Regions from separate parts of the Micromonospora sp. 4G55 genome, predicted to be linked through region 1. Evidence: riboswitches for the same ligand, from Rfam matches in the RefSeq annotation. Region 1 holds a riboswitch; the other holds the start of a gene.

Region 1 (11,145 bases):
GCTCGCCCGGTGGCTGGCGGCTCAGGAGCTGCCGTCAACCGTGTACGCCTTTCCTCCGCTCGGTGTCCAGCCGTTGCGGGCGGCGTACCGGTACCTGCTCGAACAACTCGACATCGATGCGGTGGTGCTGGTCGATGGCGGCACCGATGTCCTGCTGCGCGGCGACGAAAGCGATCTCGGCACCCCGGTGGAGGACATCACCAGCCTGGCCGCCGTGGCCGCGCTGGACGTGCCGGTCAAGCTGGTGACCAGTCTCGGCTTCGGCATCGACGCCTACGACGGAGTCAACCACGTCCAGGTGCTGGAGAACCTCGCCGCGCTCGACCGCGACGGCGGCTACCTCGGTGCGCTGTCCATCCCCGGATCGAGCCGGGAGGCGGGGCTGTACCGCGATGCTGTCGCCGACGCCCAGGCCGCCACCCCGGACCGGCCGAGCATCGTCCAGGGACAGATCGCCGCCGCCACCAGCGGCGCGTTCGGAGACGTCCGGTTCACCCGGCGCACCGGCGGCGGTGACCTGTTCGTCAACCCGCTGATGGCGATGTACTTCACCGTCGACCTCGACAAACTCGCCGCCCGATGCCTGTACCTCGACCGCATCGAGAACACCATCGGCAGGCGACAGGTCATCACCCGCATCCAAGCGTTCCGCGACGAACTCCTCAACGCACGCATCCCCCGCGCGTTTCCCCACTGAACGCCCGGACGGCGGCAGATCCGTGGTGCACCTGACCATGGCCGTCTCCCGAGGAACGTCGCGCACACCCGTCGCTGCCCCGTCTCGTGGCTGCGGATCACCGGCGTCGAGGCTCGCCCATCTTGAGATGACCCGGCGGGTCCCGTCGGGCGTGCCCGCCCGACAGAACGCGCCTTCGCTACCGCGCCGCCTCGACGCCCTGGAACGCCAGGTCGAGCAGGAGCGTTAGGTGCGGTGCGACGTCCGCCGCCCGACCCTCAGCCCAGTCGCGCATGGCGGCCTCGAAGGCCTGCGCCATGCGTGCGGTGATCAGCGCCGGCGGGATGTCGGTGCGGACGGCCCGAGCCGCCGCGCCCCTCCTCGATCATGCGTTCCACCACCCCGTAGGACGGGCGGGCGGGCTCCCTGGCCCAGCAGGCTGGCATGCCGGATGGGCAGGGGTGTAGACGAATCTGGCGAGCTGTTCGTTGGCCACCATGCGGGTCGCCGCGTCGGCGAGGAGACCCCGCATGCGAGGTAGCGCGTAGGCAAACGTTGACTTCGTCCTGGTACCGCAGGACGGCGACGGAGCAGGCAAAGACCCCGGGAGCCTTCTCGGACTTTGTCGACCGGAGAAACCTGAGGCGTTGAACGCGGATAAACGGCCTGCGCAGGGAGACCTCAAACCCTCCGTGTTAAGGGTGGAGTTGAGGTTTCAGCCTGCGGTCGTGGCAGCCGCCCGAAGTGATCAACGATCACACCGCGATCCCACAGGCCGTCGAGGATCTCCTGCCGGTAGGAGGCGCCACTACGGTCATCGGCACCACAGCGGAGCATCGAGATCGTTCTCCGGCCGGGGACTCCCTGGTGGAAGTCCCCGGCCGGGCAGGGAGTCAGAGCAGGCGCGACTCGATGGCGTCGATGATGCGCGGACGCAGCTCGGCGGCGCGGATGACGGCGTCCACCGAGCCGACCTCGACGGCGCGCTGGATGTTGTGAACGCGGTCGAACTCCGTGGCGACTTCGCCGAGCTTCTCCGCGCGCACCGAGGAGCGCAGCTCGTCGAGTTCCGCGGTCAATGCGGCGCGTGCGGTGCCGGCCGCGGCCGCGGCGCGGGCCTCCAGGTCCCGCACCCGGGGGTCGGCTGCTGTGCGGGCGTTGACGTCGGCGGAGAACACCACTGCGGCGGCGGGGGCGCCGCCGAGGACCGAGGCGTACGAGCCTTCCAGCGCGAGGACGGTCATGTTCGGGTTCAGCGCCTTCGAGAACACCACGAACGCGCCGCCGTGGTACCGCGAGATCACGCAGAAGACGATGGGCCCTCGGAAGTTCACGATCGCCCGGCCGATCTCGGCGCCGTACTCCAACTGCAGCTTGCGCATCGACTCCGGTGAGCCGTCGAAGCCCGACAGGTTCGCCAGCACCACCAGCGGCCGGTTGCCGCTGGCCGCGTTGATCGCCCGCGCGGCCTTCTTCGACGACCGGGGGAAGAGCGTTCCCGCCGTGTAGGTGTCCGGGCCGTCGGTGGGCGGAAAGCCGCGCCGTGGCACGGCTCGTGACTCGATGCCTAGCAGGCACACGGGGATGCCGCCGAGGTGTACGTCCTGCACCACCGCGGTCTCCGCGTCGGCCATGCCCGCCCAGCGCTCCAGCACCGGGTGGTCCTGGTCGGAGAGCGCCCGCATCACGGTCCGGATGTCGAACGGCTTCTTGCGTTCCGGGTTGGCCTCCGCGGAGAAGATCTCGCCGACGGTGCCGAAGGCGCTGCCCGGCACGTCGTGCGGGAAGGTGGAGATGTCACGGTCCACGGGGTCGGTGGTGCTCGCCCGCCGCGGCGCCTCCTCGCCGGCCGCGACGTACGTGTGGTCGTAGTGCGACATCAGCACGTCCCGCGCGGCGGTCAGGTTCGGCGCCCAGTACTGCGCCTGCCCGTTCGGTCCCATCACCCGGTCGTAGCCGCCGATGCCGAAGTTGTCCTCGGCGGACACCCCACCGGAGAAGTCGAGCGACTGCTTGCCGGTGAGCACCATCGCCGAGTCCGGCGTCATCACGAGGACGCCCTTGGTGTGCATGAGCATTGTCGCCTCGGCGTTCCAGTACGGCTGCGCGCCGACGTTGATGCCCGCGACGACGATGTTGATCTCACCGCCGGCCTGGGTGAACTCGACGATCCGCTTGAGCGCCGCGGCCACCCAGTCCATGTTCTCGGTGCCCGAGGTCATGGAGATCCGGGCCCCGGCGGACAGCGCCCACCACTCCAGCGGCACCCGCATCCGCTCCGCCAGGTCGAGCGCGGCGATCACGCGCCGGCACTCCGGCTCCGACAGGGCGCCCAGCGACTTCGTCGGGTCGCCGAGCAGCACGACCCGGGCGACACCCTGCGGATGCCGCGCGGTCGGCGTGGTGACCACTCCGGCGACGATGGCGGCGCTGTTGCGTCCCCTCGGCCGGTCCACGGGCACCAGCGCGTGGTGGTCGTCGAGGTCGTGCTCGACGAAGTCCCCGAGCAGGCCGGTCAGCTCGTACGGGTACACCGTGTTGCGGCTGCTCGCGCGCAGCACCTTCAGCCGGTAGTCGTCGATGGGCTCGACCGGCTCGACGGGCGGCTCGCCGATGGTCAGCTCGGCGTTGCCGGTGACGTCGAAGGAGATCCGGACCGCGATCTTGGTCAGCTCGCCGGTCCGGCGGTCGCGCTGCCGCGCGATGAACAGGATCTCCTCCAGCCCGGCGCCCCCGGTCGTCGGGCGCACGCGCCCGGCGATCTTATCCATCTCCTCGCGGGTGAGCTCGCTCGGCGGCCAGACGTAGACCACGATCCGGTTGGTGGTGAAGCGCGTCTTTGACGGTCGCCGCGACTGGGCGCGGCGGATCGAGTCGAGGCAGGCGGCGATGGCGTCCTCGGTGGTCGGCAGGGCGACCAGCCGACCGTCCTGGTCGCGCAGCTCGGTCAGGTCGCGCACCTGGGCGAACGCGACGAGGCGCTCGTCGGACGGGTTCTCCCGCGCCACGCACTGGAAGAGGTAGACCTCCTCGTCCGAGGACGGCAGCCGGGTCAGGTCGAACTTGTGCAACCGCTCCAGCTGCATCCGCTGCGCGATGTACGGGTGCAGGCCGCGGATCAGCCGGTCCTCGGTGATCTGTGTACCCGACGGGCGGAAGGTGAAGTGGTGGTGCATCACCGCGCCGCCACGACCCGCGACGGTGGTGGTGAGCCGGCGGACCCGCGGCAGCGGGTGCGCGGTGATGACCTCGAGCAGCGCGGCAGCCATCGCGTCGAAGTCCTCCGGCTGATCCTCCCAGCCGAGGTAGAGGTCGGCGTCGACGGCGTTCTCGTCGCTGGCCAGCTCGGCGAGCCCGCGCAGCGCGCTGCCCAACGCGTCGAAGCTCACCGCGGTGGAGACCACGCTGGAGTCCGCGCGCTCGGCGACCACGAACCGGCAGCCGGCGACCTCGCGGGCACGCACGCTGATGAGCGCCTTGTTGCCGTAGTACCGCCGGGTCAGCACCTCCAGCATGACCGTGTTGTCGAGGTGGTCGCGCACGAGCCGCTGGCCGAGCAGCCGGACCAGCGGCTCGGTGCTGCGTACCATCTCCGCGATGCGCTCGGCGCGGTCCGGCGCGTCCGGGTGCGCGTCCAGGTGACGAAGGTGGCCCCGGACCTGGGCGTAAACGCGGGCGCGGTTGCGGCGCAGCAGCGGCTGGGCGAACCAGGCGAACACCACGCCGCGGGCGAGGTCGGCGACCACCGGGAAGCGGACCTGCGTCGCGGCCACCAGCCGCTCCAGCGCGAGGCCGGCGGGCTCGCGAAGCGTCTCGTCCGGCGGCGGCTCCCGCAGCCACGCGCGCAGCAGCGCCGCGACGACCGTGGCGTCGGCGGACGCCCGTTGCTGGGCGAGGAAGATCCGGAACACGGCGGCTTCGAGCTCGGGAGAGCGCTCCAGGTCGGTGACCCCGTAGTGCCCGAGCGCCTTGGCGAGCCGGGCCTGGAACGAACCGGGCAGGCCGGCCCGTTCGATGTCGAGGCTCTGCAGGTACGTGTGGAAGTACTCGCGGGCGCTGTAGACGTGGCCGTCGCCGTCCTCGCCCGTCGGCCGGTTGCGGCTCAGCTCGGTGAGGTCGGCGAACACGGTGACCAGGTCGAGCTCCTCGGCCAGGGGCCGGTGACCCTCCTCGGTGGCCGCCCGCCGCGCGGTGAGGTAATCGTCGAGCACTCGACGGTCGTCGTGCGGGTCGACGTCGAAGCCGAGCAGTAGGCCGCGCAGGTCCTCCTGGCCGCGCCTGCTGCGCCGGTACGCCGGAACCTCCTCGGACGCGGCGGGCAGGTCCAGCTCGACGGGAACGGCGGCCGGGCCGCTCGCGGTCTCGGCAGCCCCGTCGGTGAGTGGCTCCAGCCGCAGCAGCGGCGCACCGGCCTCCACCTGGCTGCCCACAGAGACGGCGCACTCCTTCAGCCGCGCCCGGAACGGCGCCCGCAGCACCGTCTCCATCTTCATAGCTTCGAGCACCAGCACCGGCGCGCCCGCCTCGACCTCGTCGCCGGCCTCCAGTGGCGTGGCGACGACCAGCGCGGGCATGGGGGAACGGACGACGCCGCCCTCGTCGCGGCTGACCCGGTGCGTCACGCCGTCCACCTCGACCAGGTGGGTGGGCCCGTGGGTGCCGGTGAGCAGGCGGTACCGGGAGCCGTTGACGACGATGTGGCCGGTGTGCTGGTCAAAGCGGTCAAGTTCGACGTCGGCGGTGCGTACGGCGGAACCCGCCTCGATGCCGACGCGGAACCGGTGCGCGCCGACCCGCGCCACGCGCATGCGGTAGGTGACGCCGCGCAGTTTGAGGTCGAGCGGCCGGCCGCTGCGGTGCTGCACCTGCGGGCGCCCGCCGGACGCCGTCGACAGCAGCCGCTGCCGCTCGACGCGCTCCTCCTCCTCGTACGCCTCGATGGCGGCGGCGGCCAGCGCGACCGCGGAATGCCGGTGCGCGACGAGCCTGCCCTCACCTCGGACGCGGTCGATCCAGCCGGTGTCCGCGCTGGCGTCGATCACCTCGGGCTGGTCGAGCAGGTCGAGGACGAAGCTCTTGTTCGTCGCCCCACCATCGATGATCACCGTGGTGTTCGCCATCGCCCGGCGCAGCTTGCCGAGCGCCTCGTGTCGGTCACGGCCGTACGCGATGATCTTGGCGATCATCGAGTCGAAGTTGGCCGGAATGGTGTCACCCTCGCTGACGCCGGTGTCCACCCGGATGCCCGGGCCGGTGGGCAGGTCCAGCCGCGCGATCCGACCCGGCGACGGCGCGAAGTCACGGTCGGGGTCCTCGGCGTTCAGCCGGGCCTCGATGGCGTGCCCGCGCTCCGCGGGCGGCTCGCCGTCGAGTCGCCCACCGGAGGCGACGTGCAGCTGCGCCTTGACGAGATCGAACCCGGTGGTCAACTCGGTGATCGGGTGCTCGACCTGCAGGCGGGTGTTGACCTCGAGGAACGCGAACACCCGTTCGCCGGGGTGGTACAGGAACTCGACGGTCGCCGCGCCCCGGTAACCGACCGCCACGGCCAGCCGTTCGGCCGACGCCTTGAGCTCGGCTGCCTGCGCCGGGCTGAGCACCGGCGACGCCGACTCCTCGATGACCTTCTGGTTGCGTCGCTGCACCGAGCAGTCGCGGACACCGAGCGCCCACGCGGTGCCCTGCCCGTCGGCGATCACCTGGACCTCCACGTGCCGGGCCCCGGTGACCAGGCGCTCCAGGAACACGACGCCGCTGCCGAACGCCCGCGCCGCCTCCTGGCTGGTGCGCTCGTACGCGTCGGCGAGCTCGTCCTCGTTTCTGATCACGCGGATGCCGCGCCCGCCACCGCCCGCGGTCGCCTTCAGCATCAGCGGGTAGCCGATCTGGGCCGCCGCGGCCCGGGCGGCGTCCAGCGTCTCGACGGCGCCGCGGCTCCACGGCGCGACCGGCACGCCGACCTCCTCGGCGATCAGCTTCGCGCCGATCTTGTCGCCGAGCTGGCGCATGGCCTCCGCGCTCGGCCCGACGAAGGTGACCCCGATCTTCTCGCACAGCTCCGCGAACGCCGGATCCTCGGCGACGAAACCCCAGCCGACCCACGCGGCGTCGGCCCCGGCCTCGATCAGGGCCCGCTCCAGCGTCGCCAGATTGAGGTACGGGCGGGCGGATGCCGGACCGAGGTCGTAGGCGATGTCCGCCGCACGTACGAAGGTCGCGGTGCGGTCGACGTCGGTGTAGAGGGCGACGGTCTCGATCGGGACGCCGGTCTCCGCAGCCAACTCTCGGACCGCGTGGATGAGCCGCATGGCAGCCTCACCACGGTTGACGATGGCGACACGGTTGAACACCCGATTGACCCCTTTTGGTAGACCCATGGCGTGCGCGCCGCGAGACGACGGCTCCCGGTAGTGGTTACCCTTCCGCCTGCCGACCGGGAGCGCCATGGCGCTATCACCGAACCACCCACCCGTCATTTGTAGGAAACCACCAAAAGTTTTTGGTCCTCGCACCGCCGGTTCGGGCCCTCGACTACAGCGAGGCCCGGTGGAAAGTCATCGCCCGCGCTGGCGATGCCGAGACGGGTCGGGTGCTGCGGTGGGATTTCGACACCGAGTCCGAAGCCCTCGCCATGATCCAGCGCCTTCTGACGCCGGCGGCAGTTGGCGCAAGCAAGACGGGGATGCCGCCTCGTTTCCACCCCAGTGACGGCCCAGGGCCCGGCCGGCGGTCGCATCCCCCATAGCGCCGCCGGGCCGGATCTGCGTGGTCAGGAGCTGCAGGCGTTGAGCATGCTCTGCAGCGCGCGGCTACCGTCTCTAACGATCATGTCGATCGAAGGGCATGCCTGTAAAGGGACGTCGTACAGCCATCGACTGTTCGGCATCTTCGAGCGCCGCCCGCCGCAGGGCCCAACGTTCGGCTGGTCGGCGGACGCCGCAGTCCGGGGCGGCACCGGCATGGAGCCGCCCCGGACTCGGCCGTGGGTCAGGCGATGCGGTAGGCCCGCTGGATCGTCTGCGTCACCGTGTTGCCAGCGATGTCGGTGGCGCTCAGGCGCAGCGAGTCGTGCCACGTACGCGGGCGTACATGTCTCCCTCGACGTTGCGCAGCGTATGGCGGATCACGTAGTCGCTGCCCTGCCTGCGCCAGTCCCGCGGACCGAACCGCGCCACGACCCTGGTGGTGCCCTCGCCGCGTACGTCACCGTACCAACAGGACGGCGCGGACGGGAAATCAACGAGGCGAGCGGCCCCACCCGGCCCGAACCGCCCTCGAACCGGGCGGTACCAGCCGGCGACGCCGCCGGTCCGAAACCTCAGCGCCTGATCACGTCCGCAGCACGCACAACTGCGCCAAGCTAAAGCCGCCCGAGAGCCGTCCCTGAACCCGCGGCGTCAACTTCCGGCCGGCGGCGACGCGCAAAACCCACCGGCGCAGGACGTCCAGCAGCACGGCACCAGCGGCTACCAGCAGAATCAGGCACGCGGTCACCGCGATACCCCCGTCATCCGCCGGTTCGTGATGCCCGTGCGTCAGGACGGGAGCAGGCGTGTCCGTGCCATCGACGAGCGCCACGGGGGCACCGGCAGCGCCGGTATCGGCCAGCGCATGCGCGACGGGGGCCACTGCTGGGCGGGGCGCGTCCAGACCGGTGGCGCACTGCAGAGCGTGCAGCACGAGAAACACCGCGACCATGACCGCCACCGCCGCGGCGCGGGAATTCACCCGCGTCGCACCGGCTGGCCCTGCCCACATCACCAGGGCAGACTGCGTCACCCCGCCGCCGGTCCGGAACGCCGCGGGCCAGCGGCAGCAAATCCGAGCCGTCAAGGAGAGACTGCGGGGCGCTCGTCGGCCGCGGGCCGGCATGACCTGAGGCGCACGACGCAGCCTGCGAGGTCCCGGAGGGGCCACGCCGTCCTCGACCGTCCACTCACTTGCCGACCTTGCTCACATCGGTCGACTGTTGACCGATCGGTGCCCCACCGTTAGCGTCAGATCGCCATCTGCGGCGGTGTGAGGGAAACCGGTGAAAGCCCGGTGCGGTCGCGCCACTGTAAGCGGCTCCCCCGTCACGGCGGGAGCCGCGAGCCAGGACGCTCCGTCGTCGCAGTCCTGTCGAAGGGGACGCGTCATCCCCGTAGGAGGTTCTAGTCGCATGTCCAGCTCTACCCCTGCTCGCCCCGTTCTCCAGTTGCCAGTGGGCGCCCGGCTGTGGTGGACGGCGCTGGCCGTCGTCGCCGTGCTTCTCCTGCTGGCCTATCTCGTCGCGTTCGACCAGGGCGCGGTGTCGCGCAGCGGCATGTACCTGCACGAGCTGATGCACGACGGCCGCCACCTGCTCGGTGTGCCGTGCCACTGACCACCGGCAACACCACACCTACTTTCGCTGCGCTGCTCCTGCGGGGTGTGATGGCGGGCCTGATCGCTGGCCTGCTTGCGGGCGGCTTCGCCTATCTCGTCGGGGAACCCTCCGTCGAGGCCGCCATCGCCATCGAAGAGCAGGCCAGTCATACCGCTCCGACAGGCGTCGATCATCACGCTGATGACTTGGTCAGCCGCGACGGCCAGCGCGGCGGGTTGTTCCTCGCCACCGGCCTGTTCGGCACCGCGATGGGCGGGCTGCTCGCCACGGCGTACGCGCTGCTGCGCCGGCGGCTGCGCATCCGCGAGGATGCCCACGCCGCCATCGCATTGGCAGCCGCCGCGCTGCTCGGCGTGGTCCTCCTCCCGTTCATCAAGTACCCGGCCAACCCGCCCGCGGTCGGCAATCCCGACACGATCAACCAACGGACCGGCAGCTACCTGGCCATGGTTGTCCTCGGTCTGGTCGCAGTGTGGGCTGGCGCGCTCGCGTACCAGTCCGTCCGCGCATCGGCGGCGCTGCGCAGCGCCGCCGCGGCCTCAGCGTTCCTATCCGTCACCGTAATCGCCTATGCGGCGTTGCCCTCGGTGAACGAAGTACCCGGCGACTTCCCCGCGAGGCTGCTGTGGGACTTCCGCGCCGCCTCGCTCGGCACGCAACTGGTGCTGTGGACGGGCACCGGACTGGCCTTCGCGGCGCTGCTGCCACGTCGCAACGCCGCAGGCAGCGCTGTCGGCGGGCAGACCGACAAGGAACTAGCCCTCGGGCCATGGCAACAACCAGCGTGCGCCTCGTCGCCCACGCCCACACGCCCGCGCTACGACACGCGACCTTCGCCGCTGGAGAAACCGGCCTGGACGAGGGCGGCCGCCGCGCCGCCCTCGCCCTGGCCCGCAACCCCGCCATCAACAGGGCGGACGCGTGCCTCAGCAGCCCCGCGGAGGCAGCCGTCGAGACCGCGCAAATGGTGAGCGGATGCACCCCCACGATCGTGGCGGACCTCGCCGACGGCGACTACGGGCAGTGGACCGGCCGTACCCTTGCCGAGATCGCTGCCGACGACCCTGACGGCCTGCGGTCATGGCTGACCGACCCCCGCGCCGCACCCCACGGCGGCGAGACGATAGCCACGCTCATTACCCGGATCGGCGGCTGGCTCGACACGTACATCGATAGTGGTCTGCGGGTCCTGGCCGTCACCCACCCCATCATCGTGCGCGCCGCCATGGTGCACGCCCTACAAGCACCGCCATCCAGCCTGTGGCGCTTTGACGTCGCCCCAGCAGCGCACCTTCACCTGAGCTCGGACGGTCGACGCCTCCACGTCCGCCTAGACGGCCCAACTTGACCGGCTGAATCTGTCAATCCCCGACGGCGCTACCGCATGCTTGCGTTCTGGAATGAGATGGACCACCCACGCTTGCAGCAATGATGAACTGTCCGGCACCAAGGCCTGGCGTGAAATGGCATGCCCCCACAGGCGCCGGCCCCCGCGGCCCTGATCCCATCCGATCTCAGCATTGGGCGGGCCTGCGCCTTGGTGTCCGATTCTGAAACCCCGCCCTCCCGAGGCGAGCAGCGGCTCCAAGATGTCGCGGCCTAGCGTGACGGCCTGGTCCTGGTCGAGGACGGTGGCGGCCAGACCGGGATGAGCGGCGATCCACGCCTGGGCCTGGAGGCGTTGGTGAAGAAGTTGATGGTGGAGCAGCAGGTATCGACCGAGCGGCCGGTCGCACCGGTGGCCGCGTACACGATCACCGCTTCCGCCGGTTGGTAGGTCGCGGCACCGTTGGTGATGGTCACGCGGACCTGCTGGCCGGTGTGCGGATCGGCAGAGGTGATCGTCGCGTCGGTGCCGAGCATGAACGGCGTGCCCAACGCAGTCTCATCGCCGCCACCACGGCAAGTAGCCCGATACCGGCGGCGACGGCCCACCTCACGCGGCGTACACCTCGGTCCACCAGGACGTAGCCGAGCAGTGCGAGCAGCATGACTAGGCCGAACTGCAGCGACGCGGCTGGCATGGCGAGCAGCGCCGCCGCAACCGAAAGCAGACCAGCCGCGACGGATGCAACGAGCAGGCCGAACGAAAGACGCATGG
Region 2 (5,753 bases), on a different contig from region 1:
GCCGGCGCCCGTCGCGTACGGCCCGGTGCAGGTCCACGGCGGACGGCGGGAGCGGTACGTCCCGCAGCGGCGCCAGCAGCTTCTCCTCCATCACATCCCCTCTCCGGTGATCGCGTAGGCGTCCGTGCCGAGCAGCCGGCGCAGGCTGGCCAGGCCGTGCGAGGTCTGACTCTTGACCGTGCCGGCGGTGCAGCCGAGGATGGCGGCCACCTCGTCCACGGGCCGGTCGTGCAGGAAGCGCAGCACCAGCACGGCCCGCTGCCGGGGTGGCACCTGGGCGAGCGCGGCGTGCAGCAGTTCCCGGTCCTCCAGCGCGTCGCCGGTCGGGGCGGCCGCCGGCTCGGGTGGCGTGTCGACCAGGCGGACCCGGGACCAGAGCCGGCGCTTCTCGTCGAGGAAGACCCGGACCAGCACGGTACGCACGTACGCGTCGACGTTGTCCGCCTCGCGGGCCCGCCGCCAGCCGACGTAGAGCCGGGTGACGGCGGTCTGGACCAGATCGTCGCCACGGTGCGCGTCACCGGTCAGGTGGCAGGCGATCCGGCGCAGCGCCGGCAGCCGCGACGTGACGTACTCGACGTACTCCTGTTCCAGGTCCGCCCGCATCCACCCACCCCGTCCGTGAACGTTCACCCCGCTGACGGGGTCGGCCACCGTCCAGGTTGTACGCGGCGCAGATTTTCTCGGCGGCGCGACACGCCCACAGCATATGGTGTGTTGGCTTTTTGCGACCCACTACATCTAGGATCACTTTCACTGCTGGTGCGACCCCCCAGGGTCCGCCAGGCGTCGACGTCCGCCAGGCGTCGCGCCGAACAGGGAACCCGGTGCGAATCCGGGACTGCCCCGCAGCGGTGAGCGGGAACGACCGCCGTCACGAGCACTGGGCCCGACGGGGCCCGGGAAGCGACGGCCAGTAGGCGAACGCGCCGGACGCGTCTGCCCGCGAGTCCGAAGACCTGCCAGCAGGGCGTGCCCACCGGGCGCGCGGACCACCTCGGGGCCTCGTGGGAGGGCCGTCGAGCCGTACGGAGCACCGCCGGCACACCGACCGGCGGCGATCCGGCGTGCCGTCGTGCCCTCCCGCGGTCCACACCGACCACCCAGGAGAGCACGTGACGGCGTCATCCACCATCGCCCCACCCCCGGTCGGGGCACTGCGGGACCAGCTGCACCAGCACCACCACGACCTGCCCGACACCGACCCGGAGCGGATCCTCGCCCTGGTCTCCTCGGGGCGCACCGCCGGCGCGGACACCGACGAGCTGACCGGACTGGCCATCGCGGCGGCGGCCGGGCTCACCGCCGAGGAGCCCGGGTACGCCCGGCTGGCCGCCCGCCTGCTCGCCGGGCGGATCGCCGACGAGACCACCGACCAGGGCATCGACAGCTTCAGCGACAGCGTCGCCGCCGCGTACGCCGAAGGGTTGCTGGACCCGGGCTTCGCCGGCTTCGTCGCGACGCACGCCGCCGCCCTCGACGCGCTGGTCGACCACGCCGGCGACGACGCCTTCGAGTACTTCGGACTGCGCACCCTGCACGACCGCTACCTGCTGCGCCACCCGCGCACCCGGGCGGTGCTGGAACGGCCGCAGCACTTCTGGCTGCGGGTGGCCACCGGCCTGTCCGACACGGTGGAGCAGGCCGGCGAGCTGTACCGGCTGATGTCCCGGCTGGCCTACCTGCCCAGCTCGCCGACGCTGTTCAACGCCGGCGCCCGGCACCAGCAGCTCTCCTCCTGCTTCCTGGTCGACTCGCCCCGCGACGAGCTGGACTCGATCTACGAGCGCTACACGCAGGTGGCCAAGCTGTCCAAGTTCGCCGGTGGGATCGGCATCTCGTGGTCCCGGGTGCGCTCGCGGGGGTCGCTGATCCGGGGCACCAACGGCCGCTCCAACGGCATCGTGCCCTGGCTGCGCACCCTCGACGCCAGCGTGGCGGCGGTCAACCAGGGCGGCCGGCGCAAGGGCGCGGCCTGCGTCTACCTGGACACCTGGCACGCCGACATCGAGGAGTTCCTGGAGCTGAAGGACAACACCGGCGACGAGGCCCGGCGTACGCACAACCTGAACCTGGCCAACTGGGTGCCGGACGAGTTCATGCGCCGCGTCGAGGCGGACGCCGACTGGTCGCTGTTCGACCCGAAGGAGGTGCCGGAGCTGGTCGACCTGTGGGGCGCGGAGTTCGACGCCGCGTACCGGGCGGCGGAGGCCGCCGGCAAGGCGGTACGGACGCTGCCGGCCCGCACCCTGTACGGCCGGATGATGCGCACCCTGGCGCAGACCGGCAACGGCTGGATGACGTTCAAGGACGCGGCGAACCGCACCTGCAACCAGGTGGGCGCGGGCGGCGGCGTGGTGCACCACTCCAACCTCTGCACCGAGATCCTGGAGGTGACCAGCGACGACGAGACGGCGGTCTGCACGCTCGGCTCGGTCAACCTGGCCGCCCACCTGGTCGACGGTGGCATGGACTTCGCCGGGCTCGCCGCGACGGTCCGGCTGGCGGTGGGGGCGCTGGACCGGGCGATCGACCGGAACTGGTTCCCCACCGAGCAGGCGGCCACCGCGCACCGGCGGTGGCGGCCGCTGGGGCTGGGCGTGATGGGGCTGGCCGACGTCTTCGCCGCGCTGCGGCTGCCGTTCGACTCGCCGGGGGCGCTGACCCTGTCCACCCGGATCGCCGAGGAGATCGCCCTGGCCGCGTACGACGCCTCCGCCGACCTGGCGGCGGAGCGCGGCGCGCACCCGGCGTACCCGCTGACCCGGGCGGCCGGCGGGGTGCTGCACCCGGACCACTGGCCGGACGCGACCGAGCCGACCGGAGGCGTGGGCGGCGCTGCGGGAGAAGGTGGCCCGGCACGGGCTGCGCAACTCGCTGCTGGTGGCGATCGCGCCGACGGCCACCATCGCCTCGATCGCCGGCTGCGCCGAGTGCGTCGAGCCGCTGGTCTCCAACGTCTTCAAGCGGGAGACCCTTTCCGGGGAGTTCCTCCAGGTCAACCGGCATCTGGTCGCCGACCTGAAGCGGTTGGGCCAGTGGACCCCGCAGACCCGGGACGCGATCAAGCGGGCGGACGGCTCGGTGCAGGAGCTGGACCTGCCGGCGGAGCTGAAGGCGCTGCACCGCACCGCCTGGGAGCTGCCGCAGAAGGCGCTGATCGACCTGGCCGCCGCCCGCGCGCCGTACGTGGACCAGTCGCAGTCGCTCAACCTGTTCCAGGCCAGCCCGACCATCGGCCGGCTCTCCTCCATGTACGCGTACGCCTGGCGGGCCGGCCTGAAGACCACCTACTACCTGCGGTCCCGCCCGGCGACCCGGATCGCGCAGACCACCGTCGCCGCCGCACCGGCCGCCACACCCGTGCCCGCGCCGCGACCGGCGGCGCCGGCCCTGCTCACCCTGTCCGTCGGCGAGAGCGACGCGGTCGCCTGCTCGCTGGAGAACCCCGAGATCTGCGAGGCCTGCCAGTGACGATGCTGCTCGACCCCGGCATGGACCTGACCCTGCGACCGATGCGCTACCCGGACTTCTACGAGCGGTTCCGGGCCGCCATCCGCAACACCTGGACGGTGGAGGAGGTGGACCTCGCCTCCGACGTACCCGATCTGGCCACGCTCTCCGCCGGCGAGCGGCACCTGGTCCACCGCCTGGTGGCGTTCTTCGCCACCGGCGACTCGATCGTGGCGAACAACCTGGTGCTCAACCTGTACCAGCACGTCAACGCGCCCGAGGCTCGCCTCTACCTCTCCCGCCAGCTCTACGAGGAGGCGGTGCACGTCCAGTTCTACCTGACCCTGCTCGACACCTACCTGCCCGACCACGACGAGCGGGCGAAGGCGTTCGCGGCGGTCGAGCACATCCCGTCGATCCGCGACAAGGCGGAGTTCTGCTTCCGCTGGATCGACTCGATCGGCGGCCTGCACCGGCTGGAGAGCCGGGCGGAGCGGCGGGCGTTCCTGCTCAACCTGATCTGCTTCGCGGCGTGCGTGGAGGGACTGTTCTTCTACGGCGCCTTCGCCTACGTCTACTGGTTGCGCTCGCGTGGGCTGCTCTCGGGGCTGGCCACCGGCACCAACTGGGTGTTCCGCGACGAGTCGATGCACATGGAGTTCGCCTTCTCGGTGGTCGACACCGTCCGCGCCGAGGAGCCGTCGCTGTTCGACGAGGCGATGGCGGATGAGGTGCGGACCATGCTGGACGAGGCGGTGACGGCCGAGCTGGCCTTCGCCCGGGACCTCTGCGGCGACGGTCTGCCGGGCATGAACACCGCCGACATGCGCCGCTACCTGGAGTACGTGGCCGACGCGCGGCTCGCCCGGCTCGGTCTGCCACCCGCGTACGGGTCGACGAACCCGTTCCCGTTCATGGAGTTGCAGGACGTGCAGGAGCTGACCAACTTCTTCGAGCGGCGGGTGTCCGCGTACCAGGTGGCGGTCGGCGGTGAGGTCAGCCTGGACGACGACTTCTGAGGGCGCATAGCCTCGGCCCATGCCTGTCCATCAGCTCGATCGGGTCGACGCCCGGCGGATCGCGGTGCGCGCCCAACTGCTGGACGCGCACCGCCCGCCGGACCTGCTGACCGTGGTCAACAGGTTGATGTTCCTGCAACTGGATCCGACGGCCGCCGTGGCGCCCAGCGCCGACCTCGTCGCGTGGACGCGGCTGGGTGCCGGGTACCGGCCGGAGGACCTGCGACAGGCGGTGGAGCGGGACCGCACCCTGTTCGAGCACCAGGCCATGGTGTGGCCGACGGCGGACCTCGGGCTGCACCTCGCCGAGATGGCGGCGTGGCCGCCGGAGGGCTCGCGCAAGCACGCCTGGCTGGCGGCGAACGCCACGTTCCACCGGTTCGTGCTCGACCTGCTGCGCGACTCCGGCCCGCTGCTGTCCCGGGACGTGCCGGACCGCAGCGTGGTGCCGTGGCCGTCCACCGGTTGGACGAACAACCGCAACGTCACCCAGTTGCTGGAGATCCTCGCCGCCCGGGGCGAGATCGCCGTCTTCGACCGGGTCGGCCGGCAACGCCGGTGGGACCTGGCCGAGCGGGTGTACCCGGCCGGCACGACGGCGATCCCGGCGGACGAGGCCCGGCGGACGCGTGCTGAGCGGCGGTTGCGTTCGCTGGGCATCGCCCGGGCGTCGGTCGTCGGGGAGGCCGGCGAACCGGCGCAGGTCGAGGGCACTGCCGGGGAGTGGCGGGTGGACCCGGCAGCCCTCGGCCAGCCGTTCGCCGGCCGCACCGCGCTGCTGTCGCCGTTCGACCGGCTGATCCACGACCGGAAGCGAACCCGGGAGCTCTTCGACTTCGAGTACGCCCTGGAGATGTACCTGCCGAAGGCGAAGCGCCGCTGGGGCTACTTCGCGCTGCCCGTGCTGCGCCACGACCGACTCGTCGGCAAGGTGGACGCCACGGCCGACCACCGGGCCGGGGCCCTGCGGGTGCACGCCATCCACCAGGACGTCCCGTTCGACCCGGCCGTCACCGCGGCGGTGGACGCCGAGTTGGCGGCCCTGGCCTCCTGGCTCAGCCTGCCCACGGTCACCCACGCCCCGTAGCCCGCCGGCCCAGGCTGCGGAGAGCCGACGGGACAGCCTCGCGGCTGGCCCCGGCTCAGTGGCCGCCCGTCCACCGGTCGGTGTGCAGGGCGTCGGCCAACGGGCGCTTCTGCCGCCAGCCGTGCCGGGCCAGGTCGGGCACCTCCTCGAGGTGCGTCACCGGTCCGACGCAGAGCCAGGCCACCGGCCGGATG

Evidence for each region. Region 1 has a riboswitch for cobalamin ahead of JNW89_RS13570 (CbtB-domain containing protein). Riboswitches for the same ligand answer to the same signal wherever they lie in the genome.
Region 2: another riboswitch for cobalamin. It lies ahead of JNW89_RS10475 (ribonucleoside-diphosphate reductase subunit alpha); the one in region 1 lies ahead of JNW89_RS13570 (CbtB-domain containing protein).

Annotation. Positions count from the first base shown of each region.
Region 1 covers NZ_JAEVHN010000128.1:1,512-12,656, forward strand. Annotated here, with positions in the region: gene JNW89_RS13555 (DUF1152 domain-containing protein) at 1-697, shown strand, start outside; gene JNW89_RS13560 (carboxyl transferase domain-containing protein) at 1,570-7,026, opposite strand; gene JNW89_RS13565 (hypothetical protein) at 8,006-8,404, opposite strand; cobalamin riboswitch at 8,658-8,800, shown strand; gene JNW89_RS13570 (CbtB-domain containing protein) at 8,838-9,041, shown strand; partial or broken gene JNW89_RS13575 (CbtA family protein) at 9,032-9,736, shown strand; gene JNW89_RS13580 (histidine phosphatase family protein) at 9,814-10,392, shown strand; gene merB (organomercurial lyase) at 10,644-10,922, opposite strand.
Region 2 covers NZ_JAEVHN010000086.1:9,661-15,413, reverse strand. Annotated here, with positions in the region: gene JNW89_RS10480 (SigE family RNA polymerase sigma factor) at 91-606, opposite strand; cobalamin riboswitch at 815-961, shown strand; partial or broken gene JNW89_RS10475 (ribonucleoside-diphosphate reductase subunit alpha) at 1,134-3,474, shown strand; gene JNW89_RS10470 (ribonucleotide-diphosphate reductase subunit beta) at 3,477-4,472, shown strand; gene JNW89_RS10465 (DNA glycosylase AlkZ-like family protein) at 4,492-5,559, shown strand; gene bluB (5,6-dimethylbenzimidazole synthase) at 5,615-5,753, opposite strand, start outside.